2 regions of the Litoribacterium kuwaitense genome follow, and region 1 is predicted to be linked to the other one. Evidence: a T-box and tRNA genes for the amino acid it is inferred to sense, from the RefSeq annotation. Region 1 holds a T-box; the other holds one or more tRNA genes.
What was found. The T-box of region 1 lies ahead of ileS (isoleucine--tRNA ligase). A T-box ahead of a tRNA ligase gene usually reads a tRNA of that ligase, here a tRNA-Ile.

Region 2: it has a tRNA-Ile gene. The T-box ahead of ileS (isoleucine--tRNA ligase) is inferred to sense a tRNA for this amino acid. The anticodon was not compared.

The regions. Positions count from the first base shown of each region.
Region 1 is NZ_JAALFC010000065.1:736-9,646, forward strand. It holds gene G4V62_RS18195 (LacI family DNA-binding transcriptional regulator) at 1-674, opposite strand, end outside; gene ileS (isoleucine--tRNA ligase) at 951-4,043, opposite strand; T-box leader at 4,100-4,355, opposite strand; partial or broken gene G4V62_RS18205 (BCCT family transporter) at 4,416-5,956, opposite strand; gene G4V62_RS18210 (hypothetical protein) at 6,394-6,597, opposite strand; gene G4V62_RS18215 (ABC transporter ATP-binding protein) at 6,570-7,580, opposite strand; gene G4V62_RS18220 (ABC transporter ATP-binding protein) at 7,577-8,569, opposite strand; partial or broken gene G4V62_RS18225 (ABC transporter permease) at 8,570-8,911, opposite strand, start outside.
Region 2 is NZ_JAALFC010000001.1:127,902-131,871, forward strand. It holds gene G4V62_RS00665 (Na/Pi cotransporter family protein) at 1-1,297, shown strand, start outside; gene G4V62_RS00670 (DUF456 domain-containing protein) at 1,310-1,792, shown strand; tRNA gene G4V62_RS00675 (tRNA-Met) at 1,897-1,973, shown strand; tRNA gene G4V62_RS00680 (tRNA-Ile) at 1,992-2,065, shown strand; tRNA gene G4V62_RS00685 (tRNA-Ser) at 2,076-2,168, shown strand; gene G4V62_RS00690 (Gfo/Idh/MocA family protein) at 2,337-3,359, shown strand; gene G4V62_RS00695 (superoxide dismutase) at 3,661-3,970, shown strand, end outside.

The sequences.
Region 1 (8,911 bases):
TCTTCCGTCGTTCTCATGTCATAAACGACATCAACCCACCCCGGATTAAACGACTGTGCCTCATAAGCATCCTTCGCACCTTGCACCCGATCCGCATTGACGATCGAATTGGCACCAATCATCATCATCATCTGCCGATGCCCTTGTGCTAATAAATATTCTGTCAGTGAATAAAGCGCTCCGTAATCGTCGTTCGTGACGTAATTGACATCATCGGTATTACTTTTCCCAAACACGACAAAAGGCTTTTTGAGTTTACGAAGCAATGAAATCCGCTCGTCCTCAGGTTCCTCATAAAAAAGAACCGCCCCATCGATAAAACTGGCCCCAGAGCGCAGAAGCGAATTTTCCAGATCGTCTCCTTGATCAAAATATTCCACCATGACATTAAACTGATGCGCCCGACATTCTAAAATCAGCTTTTCTAACAAAATATGAAACCACTTTAACGGATAAGCTTCTGATTTTTTTACTGAGATGAGAATGTTTTTGTACGACGTACTGCGTAAATGGCGGGCATACGAGTTCGGTGTATAATTTAACTCTTCGATGACTTTTTGAATCGCCTCATACGTCGAGGCGCGTACGTTCTTCTCCCCATTCACCACACGGGAAACCGTTTTTGGTGAAAATCCTGAAATCTTGGCTATATCATAAATTGTTATTTTCCCCATCGTTCGCCTCCGAAATGCTTTTTCGCCCCTCTAAGTTAGCGGCAAGTTGTTTAATGACTTTGTCTCATCATACTATAGTTTATAATCTGGCATCAAAGCCTGTTAGGAAACGGTTAAAGAAACCACTCCTCCTTCTTATCTTCCACCTGTTATAAAGCAAAACGACTCATCTTAGTCATGAAAAAACTGCACCTTCAATGGTTAGCTGTAACCTAACCATCGAGGTGCAGATGTCGTTTTTCACAAGCTTGACCGGGCTACCCGCTTCTTGCTCACTTATGCCTCAATATGAATGCCGATCTGTTCATTTTCCAGCTCGACGTTTTTCATGCCTTCTCGTTCACCAAATTCGATTGTCTTCACGAGCAAGTTCGTCTGCAAAAGGGCGTGGAACTGTTCGATGACTTCGTGCATACGCTCACTTACCGCGAGGGATAGACGGACTCGCTGTTCCACCGGCAGGTTTAATTCTTTGCGATATTGTTGTACAGCGCGAATGAGTTCGCGTGCCAAACCTTCCTTGCGCAGGTCGTCTGTCATCTCTGTATTTAAAAAGACCGTAAATGTTGCGTCTGCTGCCATCTCCAGACCTTCCTGCGGTTTTTGCTTGATCAGTAAATCTTCAGCTTCGACACGCACCTCTTCACCCGTTGGCGCTGTAGTTATGAGGTAGCCTTGGTTTGCGACTGTTTTTGCTTCGTCGAGAGAGAGCGACTGAGCTGCCTTTTGGACGACACCGACGCGCTTCCCTAGCTTTGGTCCGGCGGTTGCGAAATTCAATTTAATATCATAGGTGACGGCAGAACCGGCTGTTTCCTGCAAGTAAATGTCCTTTACGTTGATCTCGTCCTTGATAATCGCAACATATTTTGCGAGCGCCTCCGTTTCTTCGGTTGCGCCGACGACCGTCAAGGCGGCGAGCGGCTGCTTCGTTTTTATGTTTTTTGCATTCCGCAGCTGACGAGCGAGCTCAATCACTTGGAGAACGCGTGCCATCTCGTGCTCCAACGTGGAATCAATTTGGCTTTGATCCGCTTGTGGAAAATCAGTGAGATGAACACTTTCCCCTGTTAAATTCATATGCAAGTCTTCGGCAATAAACGGGGTGAACGGTGCCATTAATTGACTCGATTTCACTAACACCGTATGCAGTGTGTGAAAAGCGGCCCGCTTATCATCATTCATGCCTTCTCCCCAGAAACGATCACGGGAACGGCGAATGTACCAGTTACTCACCTGCTCGATCAATGCCGACAGCTCCCTGGCACCGGCCGTAAAATCATACGCGTCAAGCAAAGCCGTCACGTTTTTGATCACTGTATTCAAGCGAGACAACACCCAACGATCGAGCAGTGTCAGCGCGCCTTTTGGCTCTTTGTCAGCATCAAAGCCGTCAATCAGTGCATACATCGTGAAGAAAGAATGCGCATTATGCAGCGTATCAATCATTTTCGATTTCGCCTGACTGACGATATTTTTGGAGAAACGCTTGTTGTTCCAAGGTGCACTATCTGCTAAAAGTGCCCACCGCAACGCGTCTGCCCCAAAGTCAGAGACGAGCTCCATCGGGTCGATGACGTTTCCTTTGCTTTTAGACATTTTCCGTCCGTCTTCGTCTAAAATATGCCCTAATGAAAGTACCCGTTTGTATGGCGCTTTCCCCGTAAAGAGCGAAGAAACCGTTAAGAGGCTGTAAAACCAGCCGCGCGTTTGGTCGACCCCTTCCGCAATCACGTCTGCCGGGAATTGTTTTTGAAACAGCGCTTCATTTTCAAATGGGTAATGGTATTGCGCAAACGGCATCGCCCCGCTGTCAAACCAAACGTCGATCACTTCTTTTGTCCTCGCCATATCCCCAGCGCACGAAGGACACGTCAGCACGACATCATCAACGTACGGCTTGTGTAGCTCAAGGTCGGCGGCAACGGCATGTTTCGCATGATCCTGTAAATCTTGCCTGCTTTTCGGTGCATATTGATGCGCACAGCTTTGACATACCCATACGTTCAAAGGGGTCCCCCAATAACGATTACGGCCAAGGTTCCAATCAACCATGTTCTCGAGGAATTTGCCAAAGCGGCCGTCTTTCATATGGTCAGGGTGCCACGTGACCGACTGATTGTTTTGCAAAATGGTGTCTTTGATCGCTGTCGTTTTGATAAACCAGCCTTCCATCGCATAGTAGATGAGCGGCGAATCGCAACGCCAACAGTGCGGATAGCTATGCTCGTATTTTTCCTTCGCGTACAAAAGACCTTTGTCGGAGAGCATTTTAATGATCGTGACGTCACAACCTTTTGCGAACTGACCGGCGAGTGACGGAATGGCTTCCGTATAGCACCCCGCTTGATCGACTACATTCACAAAATCTAAACCGCTTGCTTGGATCGCCTGATAGTCATCCTCACCGTGCGCCGGTGCGATATGCACGACTCCGGTACCGCTATCGTCGGTGACAAACGCTGCCGCTAACACTTCATGACCTCGATTGAGATCGAGATCTGTAAACGGCGGCTCGTACGTGAGGCCAACAAACTCACGCCCTTGATGCTCACTCACGATGTGTACGTTTTCGCCTAAGACGTCGTGCACAAGCTTTTTCGCGACGATCAACACGTCTTCGCCTTGCTGCGCTTTAACGTATGTCACGTCCTCATGGACTGCAAGCGCCACATTCGCCGGCAGCGTCCACGGCGTCGTCGTCCAGCCTAAGAAATATTCATTGTCAGTATCACTCACTTTAAACTTTGCCGTCACCGACAAATCTTTCACATCTTTATAACCTTGCGCCACTTCATGGGAGCTTAGCGACGTCTGGCAGCTCGGGCAGTACGGAACGACGCGATGCCCTTGATAGAGCAGGCCTTTTTCGTGAATCGTCGCTAAAATATGCCAGACACTTTCGATATAGTCATTTTGCAATGTGACATACGGATCATCCATGTCGACCCAATAGCCGATTGCGTCAGTAAACGTACGCCATTGCCGCTCGTAGTCAAACACACTTTTCTTACATTCTTCAATAAATTTCTCAACGCCGTAAGCTTCGATCTCGTGCTTCCCCGAGATGCCGATGCTTTTTTCAACACCGAGCTCGACAGGCAGCCCGTGCGTATCCCAGCCTGCCTTACGAATGACTTGATACCCGCGCATCGTTTTATAGCGCGCCACGAAATCTTTAATGACACGACCGAGCACATGCCCTGCATGCGGCAGCCCATTCGCGGTCGGCGGGCCTTCATAAAAGACAAACGACTGTTGTCCTTCGCGTTGTGTCATCGATTTTTGAAATGTTTGCTTTTCCTGCCAAAGCGCTTTGACCCGCTCTTCGCGTTGTAAAGGTTGTTCACGTACATCAACATTTTTCACGCTCATCACGTCCTTTTCTTTTGTCAACGCATTAAAAAAACCCGCCCCTAACCGAAGTTAGGGACGAGCTTGCACCCGCGTTACCACCCTGATTCTATTTATAAAACCGGCATCCGGTTCATTCAATAGCACTCATTCTACGTACCACCATACGCGTTCCGGATAACGGCGGAATACCGGCAAAGCTTAAATGATGTTCAGCTTTGCTTCTCGGAGAGGATGTTCAATATGGACTGGAACATTGACTTTCAGCAACCGTCAACTCTCTGTCGTTCAGCTTCCACATTTACTCGTTCTCGTCATCGAATGTACGACATGCTTTTTTCAGATTGATTATAGCATTCAGGTCCATCATGTCAAGGAGACAGCTGCCTACCCTTGACCTTTCATACGCTGTTCACGCAAAAGCTCCTTCGACACTTTAGGCGCCAGCCATAACGTCGGCAGCAGTAAAATCGATACTGGTACAGCGCTCACGACGATAAAACTTTGCAGAGAGTCGATACTGCCATCGCCAATAAAAAGCAGAATGCCTGCAATGATCCCCATCAATACACCCCAGAAGATGCGGAGCCAAATTTGCGGATTGCCTTCACCGGAAACCGCCATCGCGATCGTATACGACATCGAGTCGCCGGTCGTCACAACGAATACGATCGTCAACAGCAAGAACAACGGGGCAATAATGAAGCCAAGAGGTAATTGTTCGGTAATGGCGATCATCGCGGCAGGCATGCCTCCCGAGCTGAGCTGTTCAGAAACCGAGCCTGGGTTTTCAATCTCAAAGAAAATGCCTGAACCACCGACAACAGTAAACCAGAACGTTGTCACAATGGGCGCAATGACGCTAATCGAGATAATCATTTGGCGAATGGTACGGCCACGTGAAATCCGGCTGACGAGAATCGCCATCATCGGTCCATACCCGATAAACCAGCCCCAAAAGAACACCGTCCAGCTGGCCAGCCACTGTGAATCGCCACGGAAAGTCCCCATAGAGATAAAATTATTCAAATATGAACCAAATGAAGAAATAAACGTGTTTATAATAAAGCCACCGGGACCAACAATGACAACAAAAAGAATAAGTCCTAAAGCGAGACGCACATTAAAATCACTTAACATTTGAATCCCTTTATGAAGTCCGGTAATTGCAGAAATCGTCGTCACAAGCACTAACACAACAATAATCGCGATTTGTGTCATTAATTCGTCTGGAATCCCGAATAAAGCATGTAATCCATAGCTTGCCTGAAGTCCTAAAAAGCCGATTGGACCAATGGTTCCTGCCGCCACTGCAATAATCGCAAAAGCGTCAATCATCGTGCCGAGAAAACTGTGTCTCAGTTTCTCACCAAAATGGGGTACAATAACGTCCTTGGCTTTAAAGGCATCCCTTTATGGTAATGACCGTACATCATGACAATCGCACTCAATGTGCCAAGAATTGCCCACGCTAAGAAGCCCCAATGCATATAACTTTGGGCCAAGGCCGGCATAATTGCTTCTGTCGTTGCATCTCCCAAACCTTCGTGCACTGGTGGTACAGTAAGGAAATGATACATCGGCTCAGCCGCCGCCCAAAACACCCCGCCACCGGCGAGCAAAGTCGCCATAATAATGGAGAGCCATTTAAACGTGCCCATTTCCGGCTTATCCAAATATCCTAGCTTGACATGACCATATTTTGAAAAGGCAATAACTAATCCAATGATAAAGTTCAATAACAATAATACTTGCCAAAAGGCACCGAAATACTTGGCGGACCAGGCGAACCCGTCGCTCACCATCCCTTTGACTGCCTCAACATTCCATATTGACGCAATGACAAACAAAAGTAATAATCCACCACTTACACCAAATACGGGCCAATCGACCTTTGAGGAAACAGGTTCCTCACTTTTTTTAGACATTTCGTTTAGTATGCTCCTTTGATATTCAGCCTTTATGAAAACACATTTTCAAACTCTCTCATATATTGTTTCCCATGTAAAGGAGCAAATAACAGCAAAAAGTTTGTTTAAGGACGGTGAAGCTTGGATACAAGAACATACCACTCAATAGATAAGAGATCGTCTGGAATGCTTACAACAAATTAAATTGTTCTAAGTAATATACTGCAGCATTGTTGCATCGTTAAGGGTTGAGGTCCGTCGTGACGTTTCGTTTCATCACAATTCTTTACTTCGTCGGAACAATTTGGCGAAGGCAGAACAACACTGGCTTCGGTATCTCTTCATGTAATCATTCACGAAATACGCTTCCCAAAAATGCCAGCGAAAAAAGACCTCTTTCCATCTCCTATGGAAAAAGGTCGCACGCGTATCTCGTTTACTATGCACACACAACCTTATTTCTTCTTTGCAAATCTCTTTTTCATAAACCGGCTAAACAGAAGTACGCCGACGACGAGCGCTACATTCAAGACGAGCGTCACAAGGACGAGCTGAAACTCGACAGTGCCCGGCGGCGTCATCAATATCAGTAATGCGCTAAAAACAGCAAAGATAACGGCAATGTAGAAAATTAGTTTGAAGAAGCTGTCAAACGCCATTTCGGTATCCTTTCTGCATGGTGACAGGCGACGACGCCATGCTCAACTTCACGCAACTCTGGATGCTCCTGCTGACAGCGTTCGTCCGCAAACGGACAGCGTGGATGAAACGCACAGCCACTCGGTGGGTTGACGAGGCTAGGCACCTCAAGTCCTTTTAACGGCAGCTCTCGCTTCACTTTTGAGATTTTCGGATCAGGGATCGGCACTGCCGTTAGTAGAGCTTGTAAATACGGATGCTGGGGGTTTTTCATCAATTCACCAACAGAGCTGAGCTCTACCACTCTCCCTAAATACATGACCGCAAGACGCCCGCGTTGCGCGATAAAACGAGCGGTTGCGAGATCGTGCGTAATGTAAATGAAGGCAATATTTAACGTTTGATTGAGTTTTGTCATTAAGTCGAGAATCGCTAACCGTAAGGAGACGTCAACCATCGAGACGGGCTCATCAGCAACAATAACCTCCGGATCGAGGGAGATGGCACGTGCCATGAGAACGCGCTGTCGCTGTCCGCCGCTTAATTGGTGGGGAAATTTTGTTAAAAACTGCTCGGCAGGCTTTAAGCCGACGGTTTCGAGCAACTCAACGATTTTTGCACGTACTTTTCGTCCACCTTTAGCGACGTTGTGCCGCACAAGCGGCGCAGCGAGAGACTGCTGGATCGTTTTCGCCGGGTTTAAGGCTGCATATGAATCCTGCTGCACGAGCTGAATATTCGTCCGATATGCCTTTTTCTTTTGACCGCTTAGTTGACGAACGTCCTCACCTTTATAATAATATGTCCCTGCCGTCGGCTGATGGAGTCCAGCAATCACTTTGCCAAGCGTCGTTTTGCCACAGCCACTTTCTCCGACAACCGCAATCATTTCACCGGGTTCAATGGCGAGGCTAACGTTGGACAAAGCTTTAATCGTCGTACCTTTTTCTTCTTTGTTCGGAAAGTGCATCGACACATGATCGAGCGTCAAAAGTGATGTCATTTTATCGTCGCCGCCTCCTCTTTATCTGGATCATACAGATGACAAGCTGGACGGTAGCCTTCTTCCGTAGGAACCAGTTCGGGCTCAATCGTCTTACAAGCGCTCATCGCAAGCTCGCACCGCGGATGGAACGGACAGCCAAACGGTAACTTTAATAAGTTTGGCGAAGCGCCTGGAATCGGCTTAATTTGATCGAGGTCGTGAATGAGTGACGGAACAGCTTTGAGCAATCCGGCCGTATATGGATGCTTTGGGTGCTCAAAAATCGCATGAATGTCATCAAACTCGACGACTTTACCGGCATACATAACCCCAAGATAATCCGCCACCTTCGCGACAACCGCAATATCGTGCGACAGCAAAAGTAACGTAATGCCAAGCTCACGGTTGATCTTCTCTAAAATCGAGAAAATATAGTCTTGGGTGATGACATCTAAGGCCGTCGTCGGTTCGTCTAGAATGACGACCTTCGGCTCTAACAACAGGCTAAACGCAATCATGACCCGCTGCTTCATCCCCCCGCTCAGTTCATGAGGATACGCCCGCATCATCCGTTGCGGCTCAAGCTTGACGTACTCCAGCAGCTCGGTCGCTCGTTGTTCAATCTCTCTTTCAGTCGCATCCTTCTTATGCGCTCGATACGTTTCGGTAATTTGCTCCCCAATCGTCACAACCGGATTTAACGAGTTTTGCGCTGCCTGAAAGACCATTGACACGTCCGACCACCGATACTGACGCAACGCTTTTTCCGACATTTGTAAAACGTCCTTACCGTCCACCCGAATTCCGTTTGCCGAAATCACCCCTGGCGCCGACACCATCCGGAGCAGTGTCGAAGCTAAGGTCGATTTCCCGCTCCCACTCTCACCGACAAGCGCCGTCACCTTCCCTTTTGGAATCCGAAGCGTCACATCGCGCACCGCCTGCACCGTGCCTCCGCGCAACGGAAAATCAACATTCACCCGCTCAAATTCGATGATGTTTTCCATTTAAGCACCACCTCTCGTACGCAATCTAGGATTTAAAGCTTCATCCAGCCCATTGGCAAGAAAAATCGTGCCGAGCTGAAACAACGCAAGACAGACGATCGGCGACAGCACATACACGTAGCCGTTCGGATTAAAGATACCGCCCGTTTGGGAAATCGCCAGGTTCAGCATTTGCCCCCAGTTCGTCGGCGAATATGGTGCTAAGCCGAGCATCATAATGGCAACGCTGCCGACAATCGCTCCACGCATAATCATAATAAAGTTGATCGCCAAGTAGGAGACGATATTCGGCATTATTTCTTTAAAGATCATGTGAGGCAAGCCTAAATCCATCACCTTACA
Region 2 (3,970 bases), on a different contig from region 1:
CTATGCATTGCCAATTATGTTTGTTGGTACTTTACTCTTGTTCTTTTTTAAGAAAGAACGTATTAATTATATCGGACAAGTTATTTTTGGATTTGGTGCCCTGTTTTTAGGGTTGTCTTTGATGGGGGACGGTCTTAAACCGCTTCGAGGACTACAAGCCTTTCATGACTTGACTGTTAGCATGAGCGAAATGCCCTTATTAGGTGTCTTTATCGGTACGTTATTTACAGTTGTTGTTCAAAGTTCAAGTGCAACAATTGGTATTTTGCAAGAGTTATTTAGTCAAGATTTGATCGACTTAAATGCGGCGTTACCAGTGTTGTTTGGTGATAATATCGGGACAACTATTACTGCGGTGTTAGCTGCAATCGGTGCTTCAATTGCGGCACGGCGCGCTGCGTTGACCCATGTCATTTTTAACTTGATTGGTACGACAATCTTTTTAATCTTCTTATGGGCGTACGGGCCATTTATCGGTTGGCTGCAGGAAGCGTGGCAGCTTAATGATAAATCGACGATTGCTTTTGCGCATGGTATATTCAATACAACAAATACGCTAATGCATTTACCATTTATCGGTGTGCTTGCATATCTCGTTACGAAATTTATTCCCGGTGATGATAAGATCATCGACTATAAACCAAAACATCTTGATCCGATCTTTCTTGAACAGTCGCCTACTTTGGCGCTTAGCCAAGCAAAGCTAGAAATTTTACGCATGGGGGATATTTCTAAACAACAAATTAACGAGGCCATGTCATATTTAAATACAAAGCAAAAGGTGCATAGCGATACAGCCTATCAGCTTGAGGATGCGATCAATACATTAGACAAAAAAATAACAGATTACTTAGTACGGCTTGCCTCAACCTCACTGTCCAATGTCGAGTCAACAGAGCACGCTCATCTCGTTGACAGTGTAAGGGATATTGAACGGATTGGTGACCATGTTGAAAATATTGTCGAGCTCGTTGAGTATCAATTGGCTAATAAAGTAAAATTGACTGAGTCAGCGATGAAAGACTTAAATGATATGTTTACAATGACAAAAGAGGCTATAGACAAAGGATTTAAGGCATTTGATACAAATGATAGCCAGCTCGCTTCGGAAGTGATCAAGCTAGAGGAAAGTATCGACCATATGGAACGGTCGCTGCGTAAAAAACATATCCTTCGTTTAAACAAAGGGGAATGCTCTGGTTCTGCAGGTATCGTATTTGTCGATATTATTAGTAACTTGGAGCGGATCGGCGACCACGCTATGAATGTAGCTCAGGCGGTCATTGGTAAAGAGTAGAGGAGGGTTCCGGTGGAAATCATCGGTTGGACACTCATCATCGTTTTGTTTGCTTTAGGCTATGTCAGTTTAGTCTATCCTGTGTTGCCAGGGTTACTATTCGTCATTGGCGCTTTATTTCTGTATGGGTTTTGGTTTTCGTTTGCGCCGTTCGGCGTTTGGTATTGGCTTTTGCAAGGACTCATCGTCCTCATCTTTTTTCTTGCTGACTGGGCGGCGACCTACTTTGGCGTGAAGAAGTGGGGAGGATCGAAAGCAGCGATCAATGGGAGTATGATTGGACTCATTGTTGGACCATTTCTCATTCCGGTCTTTGGGGTACTGATCGGTCCTTTTGCAGGTGCCGTGCTTGGAGAGTATATTGTTCACCGTGGCTCACCGTTAAATGCATTAAAAATAGGTGTTGGCTCACTTTTAGGTTTTCTTGCCGGAAGTGTAGCTAAATTTATTTTACAAACGATCATGATTATTTTCTTTTTCATCTGGATTCATTGACACATTGTGTTTTAAATTTTCGCAGGAGAAAAATTTAGTAATTTCTCTCCTGCAATTGACTTTTTGCATTTTAGAAGATATAATACTCTTTGTCTTTTGATTTCGGCGGTGTAGCTCAGCTGGCTAGAGCGTACGGTTCATACCCGTGAGGTCGGGGGTTCGATTCCCTCCGCCGCTACCACTTAAATAGATGCATTTAGGACCCTTAGCTCAGCTGGTTAGAGCTATCGGCTCATAACCGATCGGTCGCAGGTTCGAGTCCTGCAGGGTCCACTAGCTTTACGGAGGAGTACCCAAGTCTGGCTGAAGGGATCGGTCTTGAAAACCGACAGGGGCTTCACGGCTCGCGGGGGTTCGAATCCCTCCTCCTCCGCCATATCTAAGAACGTACACAGTCTATTTTGAGGCTGTTTTTTTATGCGCATTTATACTAAAGCGCTTTCTTTCGGAGGATTGGGCGCATAATCCATAGAAAAATTTATAGTGATTGATCGGGCTAGTATACAATGAGACGATATAACGAGTAAACCTAAGGAGTGAAGTGATGAAACACCGGGTCATTATCGTAGGGTGCGGAGGAATGTCCATCCAATGGATTGATTATGCGTTAGAAAGAGAGAATGCCGACATTGTTGCGCTTGTCGACATGAATGTCGCAAATGCCGAAAATGTCAGAGGAACATATGGTTTGAAGGTTCCTATATATGCAAATCTTTCTGAAGCCATTGAGAACACTGATGCCACACTTGTTTTTGATGTGACGATCCCAGCGAGCCATAAAAACATTACGACAACGGCAATAAAAGCTGGCCTAACGGTTTTTGGGGAGAAGCCGATCGCCGAGACACTTGAAGATGCTTACGAGGTCGTTGATTTAGCGGTTACAAGAAACGTTGTTTATGCTGTGATGCAAAACCGTCGTTATAACCATCAACTTAGAGCATTAAAACAAGCTCTGCAAAAAGGAATTGTTGGACGCGTTGGAGCACTTCACGCTGATTTTTTTCTTGGACCACATTTTGGCGGCTTTCGGGAAACGATGAACAGTCCGTTGATTATCGATATGGCAATTCATACATTTGATCAGGCGCGATGTATGATCGGAGCTGATCCGGTCTCTGTCTATTGTCATGAATATAATCCGCCTGGATCATGGTACCAAGGAAATGCATCAGCTGTATGCATTTTTGAAATGGACAACGGTGCCGTCTTTACTTATCGTGGATCTTGGAGTGCGGTTGGTGCCGGAACGTCGTGGGAAGCATCATGGCGTGTACACGGATCAGAAGGGACAGCTTTATGGGATGGTACGAACGTTCCCTCGTATGAACGGTTAAAAGGAGAGCAGCAAGAGGCATTTATTCCTGAATATGAAGCGAGCACCATTACACCAGATGATTCGTTTAGGGAAGGGCATCGAGGTTGCTTAGATGAAATGTTCGCTGCTTTAGAGCAAGGAAGGCTAGCAGAAACGCATTGTCGCTCTAACATAAAAAGCATGGAAATGGTCTTTGGTGCGATCCAATCCGCCAAAGAACAAAGGAAAATTATTTTAAAACGCGACTAGATATAAAGGAAGAGGTCACCTCAGAGTGCCTAATGTCGCAGCTTTGTCGTGCTTAAAAGGAGCAAGGGTTGATCGAAGGACAAGCCTCTCTAATGCCTTCCCGCCTAGTTAGTCAAAAACCGTACCTCAACTGATTGAAGAGGCTGAAAAAGTTGGCGAGAAGCGGTTGACATAGAAAATCTTTAGAACAATGTTTTTTCTTTGCACTTATCGGGTAAATTTGATACTGTGAATGTAGTTGGAAGGCTAATCCAACCATTGATTGGCCGACTACATATATTTTTTAAAGGAGGATTTTGCAATGGCTTACGAACTACCAGAACTGCCTTACGCTTACGACGCTCTAGAACCACATATCGACAAAGAAACGATGAACATCCACCATACGAAACACCACAACACGTATGTGACTAAGTTAAATGACGCAGTGAAAGGTCATGCAGACTTAGAAAACAAAGATATAAATGACCTCGTTGCAAATTTAAACGATGTACCTGAAGATATCCGCACTGCTGTAAGAAATAACGGTGGCGGCCATGCAAATCACACTTTCTTCTGGAATAGCCTTTCTCCGAATGGTGGAGGCGAACCAGTCGGTGACCTAAAGGCAG